3 regions of the Vibrio sp. HB236076 genome follow, and region 3 is predicted to be linked to each of the others. Evidence: predicted binding sites of a transcription regulator. Region 3 holds the regulator's gene; each other region holds the start of a gene.
The links. The regulator PurR, encoded in region 3, represses purine synthesis genes. The targets are predictions, from matches to a motif close to TNANGNAAACGTTTNCNTNA.
Positions count from the first base shown of each region.

Region 1: guaB (IMP dehydrogenase) is a predicted target of PurR. The motif match lies at 1,797-1,816, and genes of this name have one in related genera.
Region 2: glpX (class II fructose-bisphosphatase) is a predicted target of PurR. The motif match lies at 1,170-1,189, and genes of this name have one in related genera.

Region 1 covers NZ_CP162601.1:2,424,425-2,427,596, reverse strand. The annotation lists gene AB0763_RS10600 (zinc-ribbon domain-containing protein) at 152-388, shown strand; gene xseA (exodeoxyribonuclease VII large subunit) at 366-1,721, opposite strand; gene guaB (IMP dehydrogenase) at 1,922-3,172, shown strand, end outside.
Region 2 covers NZ_CP162601.1:421,777-424,948, reverse strand. The annotation lists gene rraA (ribonuclease E activity regulator RraA) at 135-665, shown strand; gene zapB (cell division protein ZapB) at 755-997, opposite strand; gene glpX (class II fructose-bisphosphatase) at 1,257-2,276, shown strand; gene AB0763_RS02040 (DUF3135 domain-containing protein) at 2,471-2,851, shown strand; gene AB0763_RS02035 (DUF805 domain-containing protein) at 2,948-3,172, opposite strand, start outside.
Region 3 covers NZ_CP162601.1:1,333,582-1,336,753, reverse strand. The annotation lists gene elyC (envelope biogenesis factor ElyC) at 1-514, shown strand, start outside; gene purR (HTH-type transcriptional repressor PurR) at 807-1,811, shown strand; cyclic di-GMP riboswitch class I at 1,972-2,071, shown strand; gene AB0763_RS05850 (TfoX/Sxy family DNA transformation protein) at 2,378-2,965, shown strand; gene AB0763_RS05845 (DUF2007 domain-containing protein) at 3,114-3,172, shown strand, end outside.

The sequences.
Region 1 (3,172 bases), 1.1 Mb from region 3:
AAGTCGGGGGTAAGCTTCGCAGAATGGATGGTCATATTGCGGGGTCGGCAAAGCTATGGTCGACCAATGGTATGATTGTTGTTTGTGATCAATATCGACAAAATAAATGCGGGTATATTGTGCTTAATACGTTTAACGAGAGAAATTGACAATGAATACCTGCCCTCAATGCGCCACTAAAATGCAGTGGCAACCGATTGGTCATTACTGTCAAACCTGTCGCCATTATTGGCAATTACAATCGAATTGCCCAGATTGTCAGGCTAAATTAGAAAAACTGCAAGCATGCGGTTCGCTGAGTTATTTTTGCCCTGATTGCCAAACGCTCAAATCACGTAAAGCCATTAAACCTATGTGGGTTCGAGTCAGTCCTTGCTCATGCGCTTAACTTCGGAGTAGATTTGGCCGTCAGAAAGCTGAGTGAGGATCACGTCACCGGCTTTTAGTTGCTCTTGAGTGGTAATCACCTTGCCATCTTCACTTTGCGTGATCGAATAGCCGCGTTTTAACGTCGCCAATGGGCTGACAGCATCGAGCTTTTCTGCTTGGAGAGCTAAGCGGTGGCTTTGGTGTCTAAGGTAGGTCGTCATCGCTTGATGCAAACGCTGCTCGAGTCGAGCCACTTTCTCTTGTTGACGCTGAATAAAGTTAAGAGGGCTCAAATGCATCAATTTGGTCTCTAGGCGCTGTAGTCGATATTGTTGTTGTTCGAGTTGGCGGATCAGCGCTTTGTTTAAGCGATTGTCGAGATCGTCGAGCTGTTGACTTTGTGTGGCAAGTCGATGCTGCGGATGGTGCTTTTCCAATCGATGCCGTTGCTGGCTCAAATGGTATTGGCGACGGCTGAGGTAGCGTTCAAAGGCGTGCTGTAAATAACGCGTCTTTTCGACAATTTGCATTGCTTTATGACTTTGATCGCGACTGACCAGTTCGGCGGCTGCCGATGGGGTGGGCGCTCGCATATCGGCAACAAAGTCTGCGATCGTGACGTCGATTTCGTGACCAACGGCGCTGATCACGGGAATTTGGCTTGCGACAATGGTTCTCGCAACAATTTCTTGGTTAAAACACCACAGATCTTCCAGTGACCCTCCACCGCGACCGACAATCAATACATCGCATTCGTTGCGATCATTGGCCGCGCCAATAGCTTGTGCAATACTGATCGCCGCGCCTTCGCCTTGTACTAACGTAGGATACACCACCACGGGCAGCGTGGGATCACGACGTTTGAGTACATCTAAAATATCGTATAACGCGGCGCCGGTTTTTGAAGTAATGACCCCAACGCACTTGGGGTGCTCTGGCAAGGGCGTTTTAAGATGCTGGGCAAAAAGGCCTTCTGAGGCAAGTTTGAGTTTTAATGCGTCAAATTCTTGCTGACGTCGACCATCGCCCTCGGGCTGCATACTCTCGATAATCAGCTGATAGTCACCACGCGGTTCGTATAAAGACAAACGCGCTTTAACCAGCACTTGTTGTCCGTTTTGTGGTTTAAAGCTGACACGGCGGTTATTGCCACGGAACATGGCACATTTGACTTGTGCTCGGCTGTCTTTGAGAGTGAAATACCAATGGCCAGAGACCGGAGTGGATAAGTTAGACATTTCGCCAAGTAACCAGACGATTCCCATTTCATTTTCGAGTAGTAAACGCACCTCAGCATTTAGACGCGAGACGGTGAAAATATTGGTTTGGGTAGTGGACAAGGCTGATCTCATAGACGTGAGTATGGAAGATAGCCGCAATATAATACATATCAAGGGGGTAATTGCAAATAAAAAACTAAAAAATGAGTAGCCAATCGTTTACCTTCAACGTATAATCCCACCGCAATATCAAATCCAAATCACTTTAATGACAAATCAGTAAAGTCTTGGATAACTCTTTCATTCATCCTATTTGTTGTGAGATATTGCAAATGCTAAGAATTGCCAAAGAAGCGCTGACATTCGATGATGTTCTTCTCGTGCCAGCACACTCCACCGTTCTCCCCAACACCGCTGAGTTGCGTACTCAGTTAACGAAAAATATTCAGCTCAATATTCCTATGCTGTCCGCTTCTATGGACACAGTGACTGAAGCTCGTCTGGCCATTGCCCTTGCGCAAGAAGGCGGTATTGGTTTCATTCACAAGAATATGTCTATTGAACAGCAAGCGGATGAAGTCCGTCGTGTGAAAAAGTTTGAAGCGGGCATGGTCACACACCCTGTGACGGTTCAACCTGATCAAACCATTGCTGACGTGATGGCGCTGACTGAAAAGCACGGCTTTGCCGGTTTCCCTGTCGTGACAGAAGGCCATGAATTGGTCGGTATCATTACGGGTCGTGATGTGCGTTTTGTGACGGATTTATCAAAGAGTGTCGAGTCGGTCATGACACCTAAAGATAAATTGGCGACGGTAAAAGAAGGGGCATCACGCGCGAATGTGCAAGAAGAAATGCACCACGCCCGTGTTGAAAAAATCCTCGTTGTTAACGATGATTTCCAATTAACCGGTATGATTACAGCGAAAGATTTCCACAAAGCAGAGCGCAAGCCTAACGCTTGTAAAGACGAGCAAGGCCGTTTGCGCGTTGGTGCTGCAGTGGGTGCTGGCGCGGGTAATGAAGCGCGCGTTGCTGCTTTGGTGGAAGCGGGCGTTGATGTGCTGTTGATTGATTCTTCTCATGGTCACTCTGAAGGGGTACTAAATCGCATTCGCGAGACACGTGCCGCTTATCCTGATCTCGACATTATCGGTGGTAACGTGGCCACGGGTGAAGGCGCTCGTGCATTGATTGAAGCGGGTGTGAGTGCAGTGAAAGTGGGTATTGGCCCAGGTTCTATTTGTACAACTCGTATCGTTACCGGTGTTGGTGTGCCACAAATCACGGCGATTTCTGACGCCGCTGAGGTCGCTGATCAATACGGTATCCCTGTGATTGCCGATGGCGGCATTCGCTTCTCGGGTGATATTTGTAAGGCGATTGCCGCTGGCGCATCTAGTGTCATGGTTGGCTCTATGCTTGCAGGTACCGAAGAGTCCCCTGGAGAAATCATTCTTTACCAAGGCCGTTCGTACAAATCTTACCGCGGTATGGGCTCACTGGGCGCCATGTCTCAAGGTTCATCTGATCGTTACTTCCAAAGTGATAATGCGGCAGACAAATTGGTACCAGAAGGTATT
Region 2 (3,172 bases), 910 kb from region 3:
TCGGTTCATGGGACACAGCAATCTCTTGATGGCTGGCTATTTTTATTTGGCGAATCGACGGCGTCGTCATTGCAATACCGAAAATGACCGATATACTGGATTGAACGCTTGTTGATGGTAATGAGAAGGACACTATGGAATATAATACCTCCGCACTATGTGACATCTATCTAGAACAAGTTGATGTTGTTGAGCCTATGTTCAGCAATTTTGGCGGCCGCAGCAGTTTTGCAGGCCAAGTCACGACGATAAAATGCTTTGAAGATAATGGCTTAATCCGCGATGTGTTAGAGCAAGACGGTGAAGGGCAAGTTTTATTAGTCGACGGCGGTGGTTCGCTGCGCCGAGCGTTAATTGATTCCGAACTGGCCAGCTTAGCCGAGGAAAATGGTTGGGAAGGCATTGTCGTTTATGGCTGTGTAAGGGAAGTCGATATTTTAGAGGAGCTCTCCGTCGGCATCCAAGCCTTAGCCTCAATTCCGGTTGGTGCCCCAAGCCAAGGGGTTGGCGATCTCGATGTGGCGGTCAATTTTGGTGGTGTGACGTTTTTACCAGAAGATTACCTCTATGCCGACAGCACCGGTATTATCTTATCTCAAGAACCATTGAGCCACGACGTTGAGGATGACGACGACGAAGGCGAGTTACCAGAGTCTGAACTCTGATCCTGCCTAGGCGACGTTGAGTCTACCGGCGTGTCAACAGCCAAAAGTGATGAGGACAAGCCTCATCACTGAGTGAAGGTGACGTGTGATTATTCAACGTCGTCCATTTTGCCTAGCAATGAACGAATGCGCTCTTGCCATTGGCTGTGCTCTTGTTGCACTTGCTCCGCTTTTTGCTCTAGCGCTTCACGCTCGGCACGTAATTCATTAGCTTGTGTTTCTAGCTGCGTTTTTTCTTCTTTTAACTCTTCCACTTCCATTTGCAACAAGGCAATGGTATCGACTGCAGTTTGAATTTTATTCTCAAGTTGTTCTAGTACTTCAAAAGACATTTGGCCTACCTATCAGTTTTTATGCGTGTTAAACATTTCCTTTAATATACCTTCATTTTACTCATCGATAACCACTTAAACACGTACAATATCGATATTTATTGCTTTGTTGCTCAAAAAAAACGCAGCCATAACCAAACTTTGACTTCTGCCCGGTCTCGCAGCGGCAAAAAGCCGCCCACATTTGCCTTACCATCACTTGTTGACCCTGGCTGTGTTACTATAATCGGGTTCACATACCTGATAGAGAGTCCCAAACATGAATCGAAGTTTAGCACTGGCTTTGTCCCACGTTACCGAAGGCGCCGCATTGGCCGGTTACCAATGGTTGGGCCGCGGCGATAAAAACATTGCCGATGGCGCCGCGGTGGCCGCGATGAGATACTTACTCAATCATACCGATATCCAAGGTGAAATTGTCATTGGTGAAGGGGAAATTGACGATGCGCCTATGCTCTACATCGGTGAAAAGTTAGGCAAAGGCGGTTATGCGGTAGACATCGCGGTCGATCCTATTGAAGGCACGCGTATGACGGCAATGGGGCAATCGAACGCCATTGCGGTGTTGGCTGCCGCCCAAGCGGGTTCTTTATTAAAAGCGCCAGACATGTACATGGAAAAATTGGTCGTCGGCCCACAAGCCAAAGAGGCCATTGACCTTGACCTCGATGTGATGACCAATCTCGCCAATGTCGCTGCCGCACTCGACAAACCCCTGTCTCAATTAACCGTGGTTACCCTCGCCAAACCAAGGCACGATGACATCATAAAGCAAATGCACCAAGCCGGTATTCGCGTTTACGCTCTCCCTGATGGCGATGTTGCAGCCTCTATTTTAACCTGTCTGCCCGAAAGCCAAGTCGATGTGATGTACTGTATTGGCGGGGCGCCTGAAGGGGTAATTTCCGCTGCGGTGATCAAAGCTCTGGGCGGCAATATGCAGGCGAAGCTTTTGCCAAGAGATCAGGTCAAAGGTGACAGTGACGAAAACCGCGCCATTGCACAGCAAGAGGTCGCTCGCTGCCTTGAAATGGGCGTCGAGGCCAATACAAGACTGACCTTAACCCAAATGGCCAACACAGAAAATCTCGTTTTCTGCGCCACTGGCATCACCCAAGGCGACATTCTTGCTGGAGTACAACAGCAAGGTGAAATGATAACGACGGAATCTTTGGTTGTTGATGGCACGCAAGGGACAATCACCCGTCTCAAAAACCAGCACCGCCTCGCAACAATCGAGCAACAGATCGCCACCTGGACCGCAGAGCAAGCGGATTAATCCCCTTCCCCGTGATGACGACAAAGAAAAACGCCGCCTCTTTGTCCTCATCAACCCGAGATTGTCTCAAAAATGATAAACACTAGGCTCATTATTGAGACAATCATCAGTTAGATGATAAAAGTATCTGTTGCGTGTCCCAAATCGGTTAATGTGTAGTCAATCACACATTTTAAGGTCGAGGTGTCATTGCCATGGAAAGAACAGCGAACCAACATCACCAAACCACCACCCCCATTACCTTGCCTTCTTTTGATGAACTCATGGTGATGGCTCAGCAAGACCCCGTGGGCTTTGACCGTTTTCGGCAAAGGGCCTGTTTGCGTTGTATTCTCGCCAGCTCACTGCCAATGCGCGAACGGCTGATTGCTCAACAAAATCACATTAATCGGTTGATTCAACATTGTAAGAACCCCGTTCACACCAATATGGTCTTGATGCAAGAGCTGCAAAAACAGGTCGCGAAGCTTAAAAAATCCTTAGAGGTGAGCCCGGCGGCGTCGACTGAGCAACCGAGTGCGGATGTTATTGACTTTGCTCACATGAGTGAAAAGCGCCGCCAACAGTCGGGGTAATGATTCGACAACACGCACACACTCTGTCCAAAACGAAACAGGCATGGGTGAATCCCCCATGTCTGTTGTGTATCACCCTGAAGAGAGCCTCTCACCTCAGTGTAAAAAGGTGGCTTGTTTCTCGCCAAAGCGATTTTTCCCTTTGCTTCCGGCCAAAAAGCCACATTCGACAAAGGTCCACAAAGCGCACACTAACGCGATGATCAAAATGGCGTTATCCATCACCGTGCCAGATTGCGCACCTTGGGTTAAATTAACACTCGACACCATACGAACAAAAATCACCGGTAACTGTAACGCCAACCATGCCGCTGACTTATC
Region 3 (3,172 bases):
GACATCTCAATTGAGTCGAACCGCACTGATGCGCTTGACAGAGGGCATCCGTATTTGGCGTATGTATCCTGGCTCTAAAATGATTTTGTCCGGCTATGCGGGTGGCACCAGTATTAGTCACGCGCGCATGATGGCCAAAGTCGCTCTCGCCCTCGGCGTAAATAAAAGCGACATCATATTATTAGAAACGGCCAAAGACACATGGGAAGAAGCTCGACAAGCCGCGGCATTTGTGGGTACTCAGCGATTAGTCCTTGTCACATCAGCGAGTCATATGCCTCGTGCAATGAAAGAGTTCACTAATGCCGGTTTAACTCCGCTACCCGCACCAACAAACTATTTAGCCAATCGCCAGACACAACAATTTTGGACTCGATATTTACCCAGTAGCCGTTACTTAGAACAAACCGAGTTGTTTTGGCATGAACAGCTTGGCTTGTGGTGGATTCAGTTGCGTCAATTTTTATTGCCTCACAACCAAGAAACCATCGAAGCCAGCCAAACTGAGCTATAATACCATTCTATGAACAAGGTGCTTTTTAATCAGCACTGACTAGACAAAGCGGTAAAATTTAATCATAATTTGCCGCTTTTCAACTGACGTTTTACTTTCTTTATCTGTCTCGATGACTCTCAATACACTGTGACTTGCTTTGACCGATTATCGACAAAACCAATTATCGATAAAAAACAAAGCAAACGATTGCTATGAAACAAAATAAGTATTGAAAGGCAGTATTTGACATACCTACGCGTACTGTAAACGCCAGTTTTGCGTCTCTAACACATAATAATTAGGATACCCTATGGCCACCATTAAAGACGTTGCCCGCTTAGCCGGAGTTTCAACCACCACGGTTTCCCACGTGATTAATAAAACACGTTTTGTTGCTGAAGGAACGCAAGAAAAGGTCATGAAGGCCGTTGATGAGTTAAATTATGCGCCAAGTGCAGTCGCTCGCAGCTTGAAATGCAACACAACTCGTACCATCGGTATGTTGGTCACTCAATCTACCAACCTGTTCTTTTCTGAAGTCATCGATGGTGTGGAAAGTTATTGTTACCGTCAAGGTTATACCTTAATTTTGTGTAACACCGGTGGCATTTACGAAAAACAACGCGATTATATCCGTATGCTAGCAGAGAAACGCGTTGATGGTATTTTAGTCATGTGTTCTGATTTAACCGATGAATTGAACGACATGTTAGATCGCCACAAAGACATACCTAAAGTGATCATGGACTGGGGACCGGAAAACCCACAGGTTGACAAAATTATCGACAACTCGGAAGAAGGCGGCTACCTTGCCACTAAATACCTCATTGATAATGGGCATACTCAAATTGCCTGTTTAAGTGGTCACTTTGAAAAACTGGCTTGTAAAGAGCGCATTGTAGGTTTTAGGCGTGCCATGGCGCAAGCAAACCTCACTGTCAATGAAAACTGGATTTTAGAAGGCAATTTTGAATGTGATACCGCGGTGCTAGCGGCCGACAAAATTATTGCCATGAAGGAAAAGCCAACGGCGGTATTCTGTTTTAATGACACTATGGCACTTGGGCTTATAAGCCGTTTACAACAAAATGGTCTTAAAGTACCGGAAGATATCTCCGTTATCGGTTATGACAACATCGAATTAGCAGAATACTTTTCACCACCACTGACAACCGTTCACCAACCCAAACGCCGTGTCGGTAAAAATGCGTTTGAAATTCTGATGGCCAGAATTAAAAACAAACAAAACGAGCGTCGCGTATTTGAGATGCACCCAGAGATCGTGACGCGTCAATCGGTAAAAAAAATCAATTAACGTCTTATCCTCTGATTTTAACCATATGAAATCAGAGGATATTCATAAAAAACCTTATCCATAACTCGCTTTTTCGCCAACGCATTCTATACTTGAACTAGTATCACATTTTGTGGCACGAACTAAACCTTCTCGTTGAGAATTTCGTATTCTTAGTGTGTCACGAAAAAGGCAAACCATTTGAAAGAATGGGACGCAAAGCTTCCGGCCTTAAGCACCTTTACTCTTTAGTTTAGGTGACAGGTAGCGGGGTTACCGAAGTTAAGTAACAAGAAAAATCTTTACGTTTCAATGACATCTTTCTTCTACTTACATGCGATAATCTCACGCCTGCAAAAGCCATATTGGAATGGTGACTAACTGTCTCTGCCTTGATATCTCATTAAGTCTTCTATTGTGCGACGGAGAGTCAATGACAATAAATGGTATTGAGTTTGTCAATTATATACTTTTTATCATCTTTCTTGTTGCACCTGTTACCGATGGCTTGAGGTTCAATCGCAGATTCTATTGCTACCTTTGGGTATAGAGTGGCATTAATTTTTATACACCGAGAATAGAGAATCATGGATAAACCGATACTCAAAGACTCAATGAAACTATTTGAGCCACTTGGAAACATAAAATCAAGGTCCATGTTTGGTGGATTTGGTATTTTTTCTGGCGACATCATGTTTGCTCTCGTGGTAAAAGACGAGTTACACATACGCGCTGATAAACAAAAAGCCAAATTATTCACCAAACAAGGAATGTCTCCTTATGTTTATCACAAACGCGGCTTTCCTGTTGTAACAAAGTACTTTGCTGTCAAAAATGAACAATGGCAATCAACTGACACTATCTTTGAGTTAGCACAAGAAGCCCTCACACAAGCTCGCGCAGACAAAGTGCATCAACAGCGCGAACATGTAGATCGTTTAAAAGATTTACCTAACTTGCGTCTTGGCACCGAGAGAATGTTGAAAAGAGCGGGAATCGAGTCCGTCGAAGCGTTAAAACAACGCGGTTCACTTGAAGCCTTCAAAGCTATCCGCGCTTTCAACGAAGAGGTCACTGTTGAACTTTTATGGGCCTTAGAAGGCGCGATAGAAGGTAAGCATTGGAGCGTCATCCCTCAATCAAGACGTGAAGAGCTACTGGCTCATTTAAATTAAATCCAAAGCACTCTAATTCAGTATTAGAGTGCTCTTTTTACTGCAAATACGTTTTTTATTTCTTCCTGCCAACACGACTGGGTTAACATTCATACCACACTGTGCTACTTATTAATTATGTGTACCAGTAAACAAAAAGAGCATTGAGATGAAATTAATCAGTTTAGCTAACCCAATTGAAATAGAAATACTTTGTCACTACTTGCA